DNA from 3 places in the Photobacterium sp. R1 genome. Region 3 is predicted to be linked to each of the others. Evidence: predicted binding sites of a transcription regulator. Region 3 holds the regulator's gene; each other region holds the start of a gene.

Region 1 (5,665 bases), on a different contig from region 3:
CCGACGGTGGCAAAAAGGGGAGACGTCATCAGTAATGCAATGCCCTGCCAGATGGGCACCGGATATGCGAGTGCCCAGAGCCACAGCTGAATACCAATCACAGACAGGAAAACCCGGAAACAGTGCATGCCAAAATGTTGGGTTTTCAGCGACTGACGCAGCCCGATACTGTACAGCCAGGGCAGCATGACAATCAGCGCGATAAAGTACTGGATCAGACCGACAGTTGTTGAAGGCAAGTGAAAAACTACACTCAGGTACTGCGCCATGCTGTTGACCACAGCAAAGGCTGATCCTGCGGTTAACATCCAGCAGGCACCCTGAATTGGATTGTGTCGATGCGTCATAAGTATTGTTCAAGTCAAAAATAATCTGGAATCATACTCTGATGACTGCATAGCACCAAATATTTATTCATAAAAAAAGCCGACAAAACAAGCGGCTTTGACGGCTACAAGGAAAGTCGTGAGGGAATGAATTGCTGAATCCGTTTCAGTCAGTTTCCCTGTTTTTATCGGGTCAGATTGCTGCGTATGACAGCTGGATATCCGGGTGAAAGCTTTCCAGCGTGTTTTGTGTATCAGCCAGCAGACTGACTAAAGAGCTCTTCTGCTCAACCAATGCGGCTTCAGCAATGTCTGACAGCGAATAATTCGCCATATTCATATCGATCATCGCCACCTGTAAGGGCGGAAGACTTGGGTTGAATGCTGCGTTTTCGGCATACATGCCTGTGAAGACCCGGCCATCTTTGGCTTTCAGTGCGACACCGGCAAAGTTTTTACTGTAAGGCGCGTGAGACTTATCTGCAGCCTGACAAGCGGCCTGAAGGAGTGCATCGTCTGAATCCAGGCTCAGACCTTTTGAATGGTCTGACAACAGCAAATCGGTGATGCCCAAATCAGCAGGCCCGAAGGATTCCGGTAAGTACGTCTGCAATGCTTTTGGTGTGCGCTCAGGTAACTGAACCATGAGGCTTTGTGCCGTACTGAGTTCATTCATAAACTGGCGGCAGTGGCCGCAAGGCGAGTAATTTACGGTGATATCAGTGATACCCGTTTCGCCTTTCAGCCAGGCATGGCTGATGGCCGACTGTTCTGCATGGACCGTCTGAGACATCGATGTCCCTTCAAACTCCATATTTGCGCCAAAGTAAAGTCTGCCGGAGTTGCCGCGTGCAATCGCGCCGACATAGAAATTCGACAGGCTGGCAATGGAATAGGCAGCAGCAACTTTCAGCAGCTGAATACGCAGGTCTGCATCTGACAGCTGAGTCACAGTCATCAGGTGTTCAAATTCTTCTTTGCTCAGAGTGGCGTCAAAGCCTGGAGCAGTCATGACAGGCTTCAGCGCCTGTGACAGTTCGAGCGGGAGTTGGCCTAAAGCGTCCATAACTTCAGCGCGCATAGTGATTCTCCTATGTGAATTCACTAAAGCATTCTAGAGCAGTCAAGAATAATTATTGTGATCATGGTCACTATTGATCCTGAGTTATTTCATTCTTATTGCATTTTAGTGAGTGTTATCACAGGTTTTGTGAGAAATGTGTCTGAATTTCAATGCAGTAAAGATCGCATAAGTGTGCATCTTTCCTATGGGAGCAGATGCACACAGCGTTTGTGATATTTCTTCCGGGAATGTGTGAAGAATTATTGAAAAACAGATAACAGCAACGGGTAGATGACCGGGGCGAGCACTGCCGTAATCACACCACACAAGACCAGAGCCAGAGAGCTGAATGCGCCGTCTTTGTAGTTTTCCTCGGCAGCTTTGGCCGTTCCTAACGCATGCGCCACTGTCCCCATACTTAAGCCTTTTGCCATCGGATGGGTGATGCGGGCAAGTTTGAACAGCGGGTAACCTAAAACGGCGCCAAAGACACCTGCGATCAGTACCATGACCGCGGCCAGTGAAGGAACTCCGCCAATCTGCTGAGCCACGGCCATGGCGATGGGTGTTGTGACCGATTTTGGCAAAATACTGGCGGTCAGCTGTAAATCGGCGCCCAGTGCCAGCGCGATTGCTGTGCCGGCCAGCATGGACAGAACGCTGCCGCACACACATGCCGTCACAATCACTTTCCAGCGGCTGCGGATTTGAGGCAACTGTTCATATAGAGGGAATGCCAGCGCAACCACCGCAGGTTCCAGCAGATAATGAATCCAGCGGTTGTCTGCAAAGTAGGTTTCATAAGGCACGTTGAGGACCAGCAGCAGCGGAATAATAACCACTAGACAGATCAGCAACGGGTTGAGGACCGGATGCTGAAAACGCTTCGACAACAGACGGGCCAGCCAGAATACAATCAGAGTGACGAACAACCACATCAGTCCGACTCCTTACGCTGTACATACCAGCCGACAAACAACAGGACAATCAGACTGCTGCCGAGGGTGCTGAGCAGCACGGGCAGGGCGTTGGTCTGAAGCAGATCCAGATAATTCATGAGTCCGACTCCGACAGGGACGAACAGAATTGCCATATGGCGGATAAACAGATGACATCCGGGCTTGGCCCAGTTCGGTGGAAGCAGTCCGGCAGAAAGTGCCGCAAAAAGAAACAACATGCCAAGAATGCTGCCCGGAATGGGGATCTGTGTGAGAGATTGGAATCCTTTCCCGACCATCAGAAAAATGGCAATGATTGCAAATGAACGCAAGTAGCTCATATACACGAGGATGAAGATGAATGGTGTCGCAATCATACAAAAAAGGTGGGATCTAAACCACAATTCTTTGAGGTCTGCACTTGATCCAACACAAACGGCTTACATATTCGACACGATCACCATGGCCACACCCGCCGCTGCCAGCAAAATGACAGACAACTTATGCATCAGGCTGTGCCTGACAATATGTTCAGTCGCCGAGACTTTCGGGCGACTTGTTTTCACGGCATTTTGGGGAGGATGCCGTGGCGGTTTGGGAGGTAAAGCCGTTGGTTGGTGAAAACGGTGGATATGACGGCAGGTTTCTTTAGGTAAGGGGACCCGGAAACCATAATGAGGCAGCACTTCAATCGGGATTGCCATCATGCCATTCACCGTGAGCTTACGCCTGACGGAATTAAAGACAGAGGCCAGATCAATCTGCTGGACTTGTGAGAGTGAATCCTGAGGCAGAAAGGTTTTATCAGACAGGACTTTATGGCTGATGACTTCCCCCGCAAAATAACACAAGGTTTCCAGAAGACGTGATTCGTGCAGGGTCAGGGCTGTCTCTGACTTATCCGGCCAGACAAGCAGCCGCAGATCCGGTTCGAAATCGACCCGGTTAAACCGGTAACAGCGGGTGAGGGATTCAGTTGCCATAACAATCTCTTCTGCCAAACTATTGCCCGAACAGACTCCTTAACCAGTCTGGCAATATACACCATGGGAGAACCAGCGGGGCTGAGCCGTCATCGCATTCCTGTGTTCCGTGACAGACAACACCAGCTGCAGGTCGTCGCGACCTTTTTTAAGTGTTAATGCCCTTCACATGAAGTTCAAACTTCAGGGGATGAAAAGTGTCTGAAAAAAGAAACCCCGGGCGCAGAGACGTCCGGGGTCTTGAAAATAGCTGGGAAGATCAGACGTTTACCTAAATGAGCAGCGTCTGCTACCGTGCAGAGTCTTTACACCAGACTGCCTACGTATTCGTACACAGATTTCAGAATTTTCATCTTCCGCTCGTCACTCTGGTGCTCCATCGCGATTGCTTCCAGGTTTTGCATGTAGGCTGGCAGCTTCGATTCGAAGTAATCCTGACAATGGTACTTCCACTGTTGCTGTTCCTGATGATCCAGAGTCAGCGGGAAGTTTCGCGCCCGGTAACGAAACAGGAGCGGCTTCATCCGCTTGTCATCGACTTGCAACGCCAGCTTGCCTAACTCTTCCGGGGCGGTTTCACGAATAATGTCCATCGCTGATTTGTCTGCCGCCGAGAAGAACCCGCTGTACAACTGGGTATCAACATTGTCGCTCGGTGCAAACTCTCTGTCCTGACTGAACACTGTGAGCAGTTTTTCACGGATCTGCGGTTGTGCCTTCAGCGCTTTCAGGTTGACCAGACATTGCTCCCGGTCGATTCCCAGGCGGTCTGCATCGTCAGCCGTCAGTGTTTTTGCAGGCGCCAGCACAGGGCACTTATTGATATGTACCAGTTTCAGCGGCACCGGCAGCTCATCCGGGCCTAAATCAGCACGTTTGGTGTACAGACGCTCGCGCAGGCTGTCGGCATCCAGCTCAAACAACGGCGCCGGGTCCATCGCCAGATTTACACAGATGACGGCATTCTTGTTATCCGGATGCCACGCCATGGGCACAATCCAGCTGGTGTTGCCGCATTCAGAGCCGAACATGCCTGAAATATGAACCAGCGGTGTCATCTCCGCGATATCAATGAGTTCCTGTAACTTGCGTTTATGGCGCAGGTTGAACAGATAACTGAACAACTTTGGCTGGCTGGTTTTCACTTTTTTCGCCAGTTCAATCGTTGCGTAAACGTCCGCCATGGCATCGTGCGCATTGCTGTGTTCAATGCCGTTCGCGACAGACAGATCTTCCAGCTTAAAACTCGGGAAGCCGTCTTCATTGGTCGGCCAGTTCAGACCGTCCGGACGCAGCGCATAGCAGGTGCGCATGATATCCAGCATATCCCAGCGCGAGTTGCCGCTCTGCCAGCTCCAGGCATAAGGATCGTAGAAGTTGCGGTACAGGGTATAGCGCGTGACTTCATCATCAAACCGCACATTGTTATAGCCAATCACACAGGTATTCGGCTTAGATAACTCTGCATGGATGCGGGCAATGAACTCGTGTTCCGGCAGACCTTTTTCCATGGCTTCCTGCGGTGTGATACCGGTAATCAGACAGGCTTCCGGAGAAGGCAGGTAATCGCTGGGCGGCTGGCAGTAAATCACCAGCGGCTCACCAATCACATTCAAATCCATGTCGGTTCTCACCCCGGCAAACTGGCAGGGCCTGTCTGTCGCCGGGCTGGCACCGAACGTTTCGTAGTCCAACCAAAACAATGTTGGCATATTTGTATCATTCATCGTTGTTTCCTGAAGCCGCTGAATTCATCGTAACTGTTTGTTCTCTCAGAGGCTTTTCTGTGCTGTGCAGTTTCTCTGCACAGTCGTTCATTCCAGAGCAATCTCGGATTGGGTTTGCATTTGTGTCTAAACTGCGTCCAAAAGTTTGCTCTGTGTGTCCAAATCGAACGCTTTCATGATTGTTCAATGCGGGCATGTTCAAGGATGACACCTGACGATTTCAGACTGCCGAATCAACGGAAACAGCCTGTAAATCAAGATAGGTAAGTATCCCGCAACTCCCCTGAAGGAGGCAAGGCTGATACATCAAATCATGACGGAATTGCGGGAATCGGGGAGCAATTCTGCAATGACGAGGGGCGGTGGGAGGGAATTCGTGGTTCTGGAGGATGATTCTGTCTGTATTTTCCAGCAACGGATCTGTCTGAATGATTGGAAAAGCAAGTTCAATCAACAAATGAAAGATAGGGAACATTCCAGACTGTTTAAATTCCTGTGGGCAAGACTGGCTATGACCTATTTCGATTTCTTCAGGCATAGCCGCTTAGGCTTCTCTTCATTTGGATCAATTGAAGATCCTCCGATAAACCTTATAGGATGATTCAAAAATGGAAAAAAATGCTCAAAT
Region 2 (5,665 bases), on a different contig from region 3:
TCCTGCACCGCCATTCGGACATAAAAAAGCCGCTCTGTATGAGCGGCTTATCATTCTGTGTCAGCAGTGCTGACGAAAGGAAGAGATCAGGCTTATGCCTGGCCTTTCACTTCTTTCAGACCGTTGAAAGGTGCTTTCTCACCCAGCGCTTCTTCGATACGGATCAGCTGGTTGTACTTCGCAACACGGTCAGAACGGCTCATAGAACCTGTCTTGATTTGGCCCGCTGCAGTACCTACCGCCAGATCAGCGATAGTTGCATCTTCAGTTTCACCAGAACGGTGAGAGATCACGGCAGTGTAACCCGCGTCTTTCGCCATCTTGATCGCAGCCAGGGTTTCAGTCAGAGAACCGATCTGGTTGAATTTGATCAGGATAGAGTTCGCGATACCTTTCTCGATACCTTCTTTCAGGATCTTGGTGTTGGTTACGAACAGGTCGTCGCCCACCAGTTGCAGTTTGTCGCCCAGCAGTTCTGTCTGGTGCTTGAAGCCATCCCAGTCAGACTCGTCCAGACCGTCTTCGATAGAAACGATTGGGTACTGGTTCGCCAGATCCTGCAGGTAGAAGTTAAACTCTTCAGAAGTGAAGATTTTACCTTCGCCTTTCATGTTGTAGTGGCCCGCTTCTTTGTCATAGAACTCAGAAGCCGCACAGTCCATCGCCAGAGTCACGTCTTTACCCAGAACGTAACCAGCCATTTCAACTGCTTCTTTGATTGCAGCCAGTGCCGCAGCGTTAGATTCCAGGTTTGGTGCGAAACCACCTTCGTCACCCACAGCAGTGTTCAGGCCTTTCGCCTTCAGAACTTTCGCCAGGTTATGGAATACTTCAGCACCGATACGCAGCGCTTCTTTCAGCGTTTTTGCGCCAACTGGCTGAATCATGAATTCCTGGATGTCTACGTTGTTGTCTGCGTGCTCACCACCGTTGATGATGTTCATCATTGGCAGAGGCATAGAGAACTGGCCCGGAGTGCCGTTCAGCTCAGCGATATGCTCATACAGAGGCATGCCTTTCGCAGCAGCGGCTGCTTTTGCGTTTGCCAGAGATACCGCCAGGATTGCGTTTGCACCGAACTTAGATTTGTTTTCAGTGCCGTCCAGGTCGATCATGATTTGGTCGATGTCGGCTTGTGCTTTCGCATCTTTACCAACCAGTGCCTGAGCAATAGGACCATTCACCGCTTCAACGGCTTTCAGTACACCTTTGCCAAGGAAACGAGATTTGTCGCCGTCACGCAGTTCCAGTGCTTCACGAGAACCGGTAGATGCACCAGATGGCGCCGCAGCCATACCTACGAATCCGCCTTCCAGGTGAACTTCCGCTTCAACTGTTGGGTTACCGCGTGAGTCGATAATTTCACGACCCAGAACTTTAACGATCTTAGACATTGTGTTTCCTCTTGCTTTATTTTGATTTAAAAAAGCGAAAAAAAAGCTGTCGCACTCCTGTGCAACAGCTATTTGTAATCTTAGCTGTTTTCCAGCTCGCCGCGCTGGTGCTGACCAGCCGCCTTCACGAAACCTTCAAACAACGGATGCCCGTCACGTGGGGTCGAAGTGAACTCAGGGTGGAACTGAGCCGCAACGAACCATGGGTGATCCGGCACTTCAATAATTTCGACCAGTTTCTTGTCTGCGGACAGGCCGGAGACTTTCAGACCTGCTTCTTTCAGCTGAGGCAGCAGATTGTTGTTCACTTCGTAACGGTGACGGTGACGCTCATGAATGGTCGCACTGCCGTACAGTTCACGGGCTTTGCTGCCTTCTTCCAGATGACACAGCTGAGAACCCAGACGCATAGTACCGCCCAGATCAGACGCTTCAGTACGTTCTTCAACGTTCCCTTCGCTGTCAACCCACTCAGTGATCAGACCCACAACCGGATAAGGGGATTTCGCATCAAACTCAGTGGAGTGTGCACCAGTCAGGCCAGCCACGTTACGAGCGTACTCAATCAGAGCCACCTGCATGCCCAGACAGATGCCCAGGTACGGAATTTTGTTTTCACGCGCATACTGCGCTGTCATGATCTTGCCTTCAACACCACGACCACCGAAGCCGCCCGGAACCAGAATTGCGTCCAGGCCTTCCAGCATTTCAACGCCTTTCGACTCAACGTCCTGTGAATCAACATATTTGATGTTCACAGACAGACGGTTTTTCAGACCGGCATGTTTCAGCGCTTCGTTGACTGACTTGTAAGCATCTGGCAGCTCGGTGTACTTACCGACCATACCGATCGTCACTTCGCTGGTTGGATTCGCTTCTTCATAAATCACGCGTTCCCACTCGCTCAGATCAGCTTCTGGCGCAGTAATGCCGAAACGCTGACAAACCAGCTCATCCAGACCCTGAGACTTAATCAGCTGAGGGATTTTGTAGATGGAGTCGACGTCTTTCATCGAAATCACAGCTTTCTCAGGCACGTTACAGAACAGTGCAATCTTGGCACGTTCGTTCGCAGGAATCATGCGGTCAGAACGGCAGATCAGCACGTCTGGCTGAATACCGATAGACAGCAGTTCTTTCACTGAGTGCTGAGTTGGCTTGGTTTTCACTTCACCCGCGGCAGCCAGATATGGCACCAGCGTCAGGTGAGTAAAGATGGCACGCTCACGGCCCAGCTCAACCGCCAGCTGACGGATCGCTTCCATGAATGGCAGGGATTCGATATCACCCACAGTACCGCCCACTTCGACAATCGCAATGTCGTGGCCTTCGGCACCGGCAATCACACGCTCTTTAATCGCGTTTGTGATATGTGGGATCACCTGAATGGTCGCACCCAGGTAGTCACCGCGACGCTCTTTACGCAGTACGTCTTCATAAACACGGCCTGCGGTAAAGTTGTTGCGCTTGGTCATCTTGGTACGAATGAAACGCTCGTAGTGACCGAGGTCTAGGTCGGTCTCTGCACCGTCTTCCGTAACGAATACTTCACCGTGTTGAATGGGGCTCATCGTACCCGGATCAACGTTGATGTAAGGGTCTAGCTTCATCATGGTCACTTTCAGACCACGGGCCTCTAAGATGGCCGCTAGTGATGCTGCAGCAATACCTTTACCTAGGGAGGATACAACACCGCCCGTCACAAAAATGTAATTCGTTGTCATGTTAAACCTGGAAGATTTGGTGTAGAGGATAAAAAGTATCTGGACGGGAAATTAGTATACCAGACACATTTTATTGCCACAACGTGAAAACTATCACAGTATAGACGACAGCTTTTTGTCCCAAATCAAGCCCAAATGCCTTGACGGTTTAAATGCAAGCCGGTTAGCGCTTACTCCCCCGATTGGCTCTGTTTTTCCTTCTGTTTAACTTTTTCCCACTCGGCATCAAGCTCATCCAGTGAGCAGGTATCTACGCGTTTTCCTTGTTCCAGGACACTTTGTTCTACTTCGCGAAAGCGGCGTTCGAACTTTCGGTTGGCCCGGTGCAGCGCCATTTCCGGCTTCACTTTCAGGTGACGGCTGAGGTTCACCACCGCGAACAGCAGATCCCCGATCTCTTCCTCAATTCTGTCCTGATCAGGGATGGCCTGATGGGCTTCTGCCATCACTTCATCCATTTCTTCCTGCACTTTTTCGACGACCGGGCCCAGCGTTAGCCAGTCAAAACCATATCTCGCACAGCGTTTCTGGATTTTATCGGCCCGGTTCAGTGCGGGCATGGCTTTGGGGATATTCGCCAGAATGCTGTCGTCCAGCCCTTTTTCTGCACGCTCTTTGGCTTTTTCCGCTTCCCAGTTAGCGTGAATGGCAGCTTCATCTTCAAAACGCTGGTCGGCAAACACATGCGGATGACGCCGGATCAGCTTGTTGTTGATTCCGCTGACGATATCATCAAATTCAAACAGTCCCTGTTCTTTCCCCAACTGACTGTAGAAAATCACCTGAAACAGCAAATCCCCCAGCTCTTCCTTCACTTCAGCCCAGTTTTCTTCAGCAATCGCATCCGCGACTTCGTAAGCTTCTTCCAGGGTATGCGGCACGATTGAGGCAAAATCCTGCTGGAGGTCCCAGGGACAACCGCCGTCCGGATCCCGCAGTTTTGCCATAATAGCCTGCAATGTGTTGATGGGGGCTTTCTCGCTCATGATGACCGTATCCTGCTCTGTTCATAAAACGAAGCGGGCCGGTGCCCGCTTCTGCTGAATGGTTAATCTCGTGAATCTGCCAGATTCAGTGTAACCGTCTGGCCTCGACCACATCTTTGACCTGTTCCAGTCGCTTGAGGACCCTGCCCAGCGTATCCAGATCAGTCAGTTCGACATCAAAATCCATGATCGACATCTGCTTTCTGAAATCAATCCGGCTCTTCACACCGGCAACCTTGACCTTCTCGTTATGCAGTGTGTTCGTCAGATCTTTGATCAGGCCATTGCGTTCAGATGCCGTTACCCGCACTGTCAGCGCGTAACGCCCTGCAAAACTGCCGCCCCAGACCGTGTTGATGATTCGCTGCGGCGCTACATGACGCAATTCTTCCAGCTGTTCGCAGTCACTGCGGTGCACCGAGATCCCCCGACCCTGAGTCACAAAGCCTGCAATGTCATCACCGGGGATCGGCTGACAACAGCGCGCCAGATGCGTCATCAGGTTATCGACCCCTTCCACGACCACCGCATCACGCTGCGGTTTTTTCTGACTGGCCTTGTTACTCGCTTCCGTCAGGCGCTCCAGCAATTGCTGATCTTCTTCTTCCGCGGTCGGTTTGTTCACCAGCGCATTGATGTGGTTGATCACCTGATTGATACGTAGGTCACCGCTCCCGACACCCGCGAAGAGTTCGTCGGTCGAATTCACGTTGAAGCGTTTCAGAGCATAAGCTTCGGCGTCTTTCATCGTCGCGCCGATTTTGTGCAGTTCCTGCTCCAGGATCTCCCGGCCGGCCGCAATATTCTTGTCTCTGTCCTGCTTCCGGAACCAGGCATGCACTTTGGCACGGGCACGGCTGGAATTCACAAAGCCCAGGTTCGGATTCAGCCAGTCACGGGACGGATTGGGTTCTTTCTGGGTGATGATTTCCACCTGATCACCCATTTGCAGGTGATAGGTGAAAGGTACGATACGTCCTTCGACTTTGGCACCGATACAGCGGTGTCCCACTTCTGAGTGAATGTGGTAAGCAAAATCCAGCGGGGTCGCATTCTGCGGCAGGTCCACCACATCCCCTTTGGGCGTAAAGGCATAAACCCGATCGTCGAACACCTGACTGCGCAGTTCTTCGAGCATTTCGCCCGAATCGGACATCTCTTCCTGCCAGGCCAGCAGTTTCCGCAGCCAGTTGATTTTCTCATCATAGGCGGAATGAGCACCGGACGACGTGCCGGACTCTTTGTATTTCCAGTGCGCAGCCACGCCCAGTTCCGACTCTTCGTGCATCTGCTTGGTCCGGATCTGGATTTCAATCGTTTTGCCTTCCGGACCAATCACCACGGTATGAATCGACTGATAACCGTTCGGTTTCGGGTTCGCGACATAGTCGTCGAATTCTTTGGGCAGATGACGGTACTTGGTGTGGACCACCCCCAGCGCGGCGTAACAATCCTGAAGCTGGTCGGCAATGATCCGCACCGCACGCACGTCAAACAGTTCATCAAACGCCAGGCTCTTCTTCTGCATCTTGCGCCAGATGCTGTAAATATGCTTCGGCCG
Region 3 (5,665 bases):
TGGCTTTGCGGATCTCCACATCCATTTCCGGACGGGTAAAACGGTGAAAACTGTCCCCTTCCAGCCATGCCGCATGGATATTCAGCATATTAAACATCTTGCGGAAAGCTTCCGAAGTGGTGGACGTTCCTGCTCCGGAGGAACCTGTTACTGCAATGATTGGGTGTTTTGCAGACATGACATACCTTGTCGTTTATCCAAACGGAATCAGTTATTAACAGGGCAAATGGATGCAGTCAAGCATCCGACCGCATCCGTCGGCGCCAGCTTCCGTTTTCTGCTGTCACCTCTGAGTATGGCAGCTTTATTCTGTGCGAAGCGAGCGACGTAGTTTGATATCCACCGTTTCGTGCAATTCGGAATACATAATCACGGCCTCTCCCGCCGCCAATTGCTGGCGCACCTTGTCCACTTTCTGCGCCAGGCTCAGCTCTTGCTCACCGTAGTCGGTGCCCTCGCGCAGGACAAAGTGTTCAATCAGGTTGGTCAGCGTTTCAGCATCGATATCTTGCCAGGGAATGATCATACAACTTACCTGATTAACCCAGATGACAACGGCTTATGCCGCGACAATCTGGTAAGAATGAGTCAGGGTCACGCCTTTGCCCAGCATCAGGCACACGGAGCAGTACTTTTCCAGTGAATCGCTGACAGCTTTGGCAACCTGAGCGTCATCGAGATGATGACCTGTGACGACAAAATGCAGATTGGCCGAGGTGAAATAACGCGGTGCCTGTTCGCGGCGCACGGAATCAATCTGTGCCTCACAGGCGGTGATCGCCTGACCGGCACTTTTCAGCGCATCGACCACGTCCACCGAGCTGCAGCCTCCGGCAGCCATCAGGACCAGTTCCATCGGGCTGGGCGCTTTACTGCCGCCGTTCCCGTCCATGACCACACTGTGGCCCGAGTTAGACTGGCCGATAAAAGTCAAATCTTCGACCCATTTCACACGTGATTGCATGCGTTACTCCTTACTACAAAAACCCGGATTTTATCACTAAGTCACAACGGTGTGATCATGTGCACAGTAAAGTGTCCAAAATGTTCATTTATCCCCGCGCAATATCAAGCAATGCATGACGAAAAAAGTTAAACTCTTGGTCTGAATGTTCACATGCGCTTGCAGCCCAGCCGTTGACTGAATATGCTAGTTGGCAAACAATAGTATTGTTCTACCCAACCCCAATGCAAGGAATGACGTTGTTGGGCAACACACTGCAGAGGAAGTTAGTAATATGGTTCCAGGTAAACCGCAAACAGATCCAACTTTGGAGTGGTTCCTTTCTCACTGCCACATTCATAAGTACCCGTCGAAGAGTACACTGATCCATGCTGGCGAGAAAGCAGAGACCCTCTACTACATTGTCAAAGGTTCCGTCGCCGTTCTGATCAAGGATGAAGAAGGTAAGGAAATGATCCTGTCTTACCTCAACCAGGGCGACTTCATTGGTGAACTGGGCCTGTTTGAAGAAGGCCAGGAGCGTACTGCCTGGGTTCGTGCGAAAACACCATGTGAAGTGGCTGAAATTTCCTTTAAGAAATTCCGTCAGCTGATCCAGGTTAATCCGGATATCCTGATGCGTCTGTCTGCACAGATGGCACGCCGTCTGCAAGTCACCAGCCAGAAAGTCGGTGACCTAGCATTCCTGGACGTGACTGGCCGTATTGCCCAGACCCTGCTGAATCTGGCAAAACAGCCGGATGCCATGACTCACCCGGACGGCATGCAGATCAAAATTACCCGTCAGGAAATCGGCCAGATTGTTGGCTGTTCCCGTGAAACCGTTGGCCGCATTCTGAAGATGCTGGAAGAGCAGAACCTGATTTCTGCCCACGGTAAAACCATCGTTGTGTACGGAACACGCTGATCACTCTCCGGTGATGCAGCCAATGTGAGTACAATAAAAAGCCGCAAGCGCGGCTTTTTTTATTTCTGCCGGGCATACCCTGTGATTACAGCTGTTTTCTCAGGACACTTCACATTTTTTCAGTTGCCTTCCATCCCTCTGTTGCTACATTTGGCGTATCAGTACTATGTGGATGTGCAGATATGGATATCGAACGTTTTGCCCCAAATGCCCAGCACAATCAGCTTCCCCCGCGCCCTGTCGTAACCAGAGGACGTTTCCTCTCTGCCTCGGTTGAAATGACAGGTTTTCAGTCTCCCCGGCAGCTCCTGGAGCAGGAAGCCTACCTGTGTCTGACCAGCCCCCCAAGTGAATCGGATGACTGGATGCAACCGCTGGATCAACAGCACTGACAAGCCCTCTCACAGCACGAGATATGGCATTCAGACACCCCAGATAAAAAAACAGCGGCCCAGAGGCCGCTGTTTAATGACAGAGCAAAGATACCTGTCTTACATATTCGTACTTTCGAAGATCTTGTCAGCCGACGCAGCCACAAAGCCCGGGTAGAGTTCCCCATTCTCCTGCAGATACCGCTTGGCAAACTCATAGAAACCGCCTGGAATTGAACGGATACCATCGGTAAAGCGGACTTCCACCCGATCAGCCATCGTTGATGACTGCTCCAGCAGCACTTCCGGACTACCTTTCACTTCACCACCCGATTCATTGATGGTGAAGCCGTTGTGGCGCAGCAGGCTGTTCACCTCTGCAACTTCCGCAAACTGCTCCAGCTGATTTACGCTGACAGTAAAATGGTTCGCACCATAACCGTGGGCAGCAACCCAACCCGCGTACTCACTTTCCTCGGCCAGCTTCTCATAGGTCGCGTAATCGAGATCCCATAAACGGCCACCGTACAGGAAAGCACCATCCTTCATTGCGCCTTCAGGAATCTGCTTCACCAGCTCACGCACGGTATTTTGCAGATCCGCCGAGCACTGTCCGACCAGCAGTTCACTGATAAAGACTTTCGGTGCAGCCGGGTTCGGATGCTCAAAGTGCTCCGCATACAGTTTCTTCTGCTCGAAATGATACGTTCCGCACGGCTTATAACCAATCGCAATGAATGGTGCAGCCAGCACATCCAGGCTCACACCCGGCAGATTGAACGTACGCAGGGCAATGTGATCGTTCAGCAAAGGCTCTTCCTCTGTCAGCAGATCGTGCACCTGAGCGGCCGAAGGGCAAAGACGGGTTGTGTAGTCCTGCCAAAGGGCATCAAACAGTTTTTCCACTCTTTCCATGTTGCGGTTCCCTCGTCAATACGGGTTAAGCAATAGTTACAGTTGGATCCCCGGAGACAGCTGAGCAGGCAGTTCGGTTGCCTCTCCTTCCATGGATGCCATTGGATACGCACAGTAGTCCGCGGCGTAGTAAGCGCTTGGGCGCAGGTTACCGGACGCACCCGGACCACCGAACGGTGCATCACCGCTGGCACCCGTCAGCTGACGGTTGCGGTTCACAACACCGGCGCGAATATGATCGATAAAGTACTGCCACTCGCTGTCGTCAGTCGAAACCAGACCGGCAGACAGGCCGTAGCGGGTGTCATTTGCCATTTCAACAGCCTGAGGCAGCTCCTGATAACGAGCCACCTGCAGCAACGGACCAAAATATTCTTCGTCCGGCAGCTCGGCAATCTTGCTCACTTCAACAATACCCGGAGTCACGATGGCGCCCTGACCACGCTCAGCTTTCAGCAGCGCTTCACCACCCATGCTCAGCAGACGTTCCTGCGCGGCAATAATGTTATCAGCCGCGACCACAGAGATTTGCGGCCCCATAAACGGCTGTGGCTCAGCAAACGGACCGTCAACTTTGATGGCCTTGGTTGCCGCAATCAGTTCAGCAATCAGCGCATCCCCTTCAGCACCTTCAGGTACATACAGGCGACGGGCACAGGTACAACGCTGACCGGCACTGATAAACGCCGACTGGATGATGGTGTAAACCGTCGATTTCAGATCGCCGTAAGCTTTGGAGATCACCATCGGGTTGTTCCCGCCCATTTCCAGTGCCAGCATCTTGCCAGGCTGACCGGCAAACTGGCGATGCAGAATGTGTCCGGTGTTCGCACTGCCGGTGAACAGCAGACCATCGATACCGGCAGATTGTGCCAGCGCTTCACCAGTGGCACGTGCGCCCTGAACCAGGTTGATCACACCAGCAGGCAGACCCGCCTGTTCCCACAGCTTGATCGTTTCTTCCGCAACTTTCGGCGTCAGATCAGACGGCTTGAAGACGACGGTGTTCCCGGCCAGCAGTGCAGGAACGATGTGACCGTTCGGCAGGTGTCCCGGGAAGTTGTATGGACCGAAAACAGCCATCACGCCCAGCGGACGGTGACGCAGCACGGCTTTGGTACCAGCCACGTCTTTTTCACGCTCGCCGGTCCGCTCGTTATATGCACGGACAGAAATCGCAATCTTGCCAACCATGGCACCGGCTTCAGTGCGGGTTTCCCACAGAGGTTTACCGGTCTCTTCCGAGATCGTGCGGGCAATGAGCTCGCTGTTGTCCTTGACCAGGGCAGCAAAGCGCTCAACAATGGCCTGACGCTCAGCCAGGCTGGTTTTGCGCCAGCTGGTCAGAGCCTCACGGGCGCTGGCAACAGCCTGCTCAACCTGCTCTGCGGTTGCGCTCTTGCCTTCCCAGATCACTTCACCACTGAATGGGTTCAGCGACTGCATCGCGTCACCCTGACCGGCTTGCCAGTTACCTGCAATCCATTGTGTCATCTTGTATTCCACCCTAGTTATTGGGCGATCAGGCGAACCTGATCCCCGTTTTTCACTTCTAACACCTTGGCCATTTCCGGAGAAATAATGGCCAGATTACGTTCACCATCCAGTGCAACTTTACCGACCGTGGCACGGAATCCGGCAAAACTGGTATTACTGATGATGTAGTTATGAGAGCTGTGGTGCTCACCAATTTCGACCGTACAACGCTGAGATGCACGGACAGATTCGATATGGCGCAGATCGCACTCAACCGTTGGGCCGGCATCAAAGAGATCCACATAGCCACGGTTGACGAAGCCTTCCGCTTCCAGCAGCTTCAGTGCCGGACGGGTGTTGTCGTGCACCTGACCGATCACCGCCTGCGCTTCTTTGCTCAGCAGGTTGACGTAAATCGGCAGTTTCGGCATCAGATCTGCAATGAACTCCTTCCGGCCAATCCCGGTCAGGTAGTCTGCTTCCGTAAACTCAATGGAGAAAAAGTGCTCTTTGAGCCACTCCCAGAACGGAGAGTTGCCATTTTCATCGGACACGCCACGCATTTCTGCAATCACAGTGTCTGCAAAGCGCTGGCGGTGCTCAGCCAGCATGAGGAAACGGCACTTGGACAGCAGTCTGCCATTCAGCCCCTGACGCCACTGCGGACGCAGGAACAGGGTGCACAGCTCACTCACACCGGTGTAATCATTACCAAATGTCAGAACCTTCAGCACTTTGTGCACGTCCAGATGTGGTGAGTTATGGACCAGTGTGCTGAGGTGATAAGTATAGAACGGGTTGTCCAGACCGACGGCCGCTTCCAGGGCTGTGGTACCGGCGATTTCACCTGTCTCAGTGTCTTCCGCCACCATGAGGTAGCCTTCCGGGCCAGGTTCAGTCACGTCTTTATGAAAGCTTTCGACTGAATGAGCGATCCGCTTACTGAGGATCTCCTCATTGACCGGCAGTGATGTGAAACCGTGGCCTGATTCTTCGGCGCACGTCATCAGTGCAGGTAAATCAGCTTTTGTA

What was found. Region 3 encodes CRP, which controls carbon source genes, mostly activating them, when cyclic AMP is high. Its sites were predicted from a motif close to TGTGANNNNNNTCACA; they were not measured.
Region 1: the regulator CRP is predicted to act here: its motif matches at 1,515-1,530, upstream of cdd (cytidine deaminase).
Region 2: the regulator CRP is predicted to act here: its motif matches at 3,201-3,216, upstream of ACYP03_RS21605 (CTP synthase).

The regions. Positions count from the first base shown of each region.
Region 1 is NZ_BAAHZP010000007.1:31,317-36,981, reverse strand. Features, by position in the region: gene ACYP03_RS12980 (DMT family transporter) at 1-347, opposite strand, end outside; gene cdd (cytidine deaminase) at 520-1,407, opposite strand; gene ACYP03_RS12970 (CidB/LrgB family autolysis modulator) at 1,650-2,327, opposite strand; gene ACYP03_RS12965 (CidA/LrgA family protein) at 2,327-2,704, opposite strand; gene ACYP03_RS12960 (winged helix-turn-helix domain-containing protein) at 2,768-3,310, opposite strand; gene sbcB (exodeoxyribonuclease I) at 3,616-5,037, opposite strand; gene ACYP03_RS12950 (hypothetical protein) at 5,258-5,575, opposite strand; gene ACYP03_RS12945 (MarR family transcriptional regulator) at 5,646-5,665, shown strand, end outside.
Region 2 is NZ_BAAHZP010000019.1:14,923-20,587, forward strand. Features, by position in the region: gene eno (phosphopyruvate hydratase) at 93-1,394, opposite strand; gene ACYP03_RS21605 (CTP synthase) at 1,475-3,118, opposite strand; gene mazG (nucleoside triphosphate pyrophosphohydrolase) at 3,289-4,104, opposite strand; gene relA (GTP diphosphokinase) at 4,190-5,665, opposite strand, start outside.
Region 3 is NZ_BAAHZP010000008.1:34,345-40,009, forward strand. Features, by position in the region: gene ACYP03_RS14465 (phosphoribulokinase) at 1-178, opposite strand, end outside; gene ACYP03_RS14470 (YheU family protein) at 305-526, opposite strand; gene ACYP03_RS14475 (OsmC family protein) at 560-964, opposite strand; gene crp (cAMP-activated global transcriptional regulator CRP) at 1,239-1,871, shown strand; gene ACYP03_RS14485 (hypothetical protein) at 2,054-2,263, shown strand; gene ACYP03_RS14490 (2-oxoadipate dioxygenase/decarboxylase family protein) at 2,363-3,157, opposite strand; gene astD (succinylglutamate-semialdehyde dehydrogenase) at 3,194-4,651, opposite strand; gene astA (arginine N-succinyltransferase) at 4,669-5,665, opposite strand, start outside.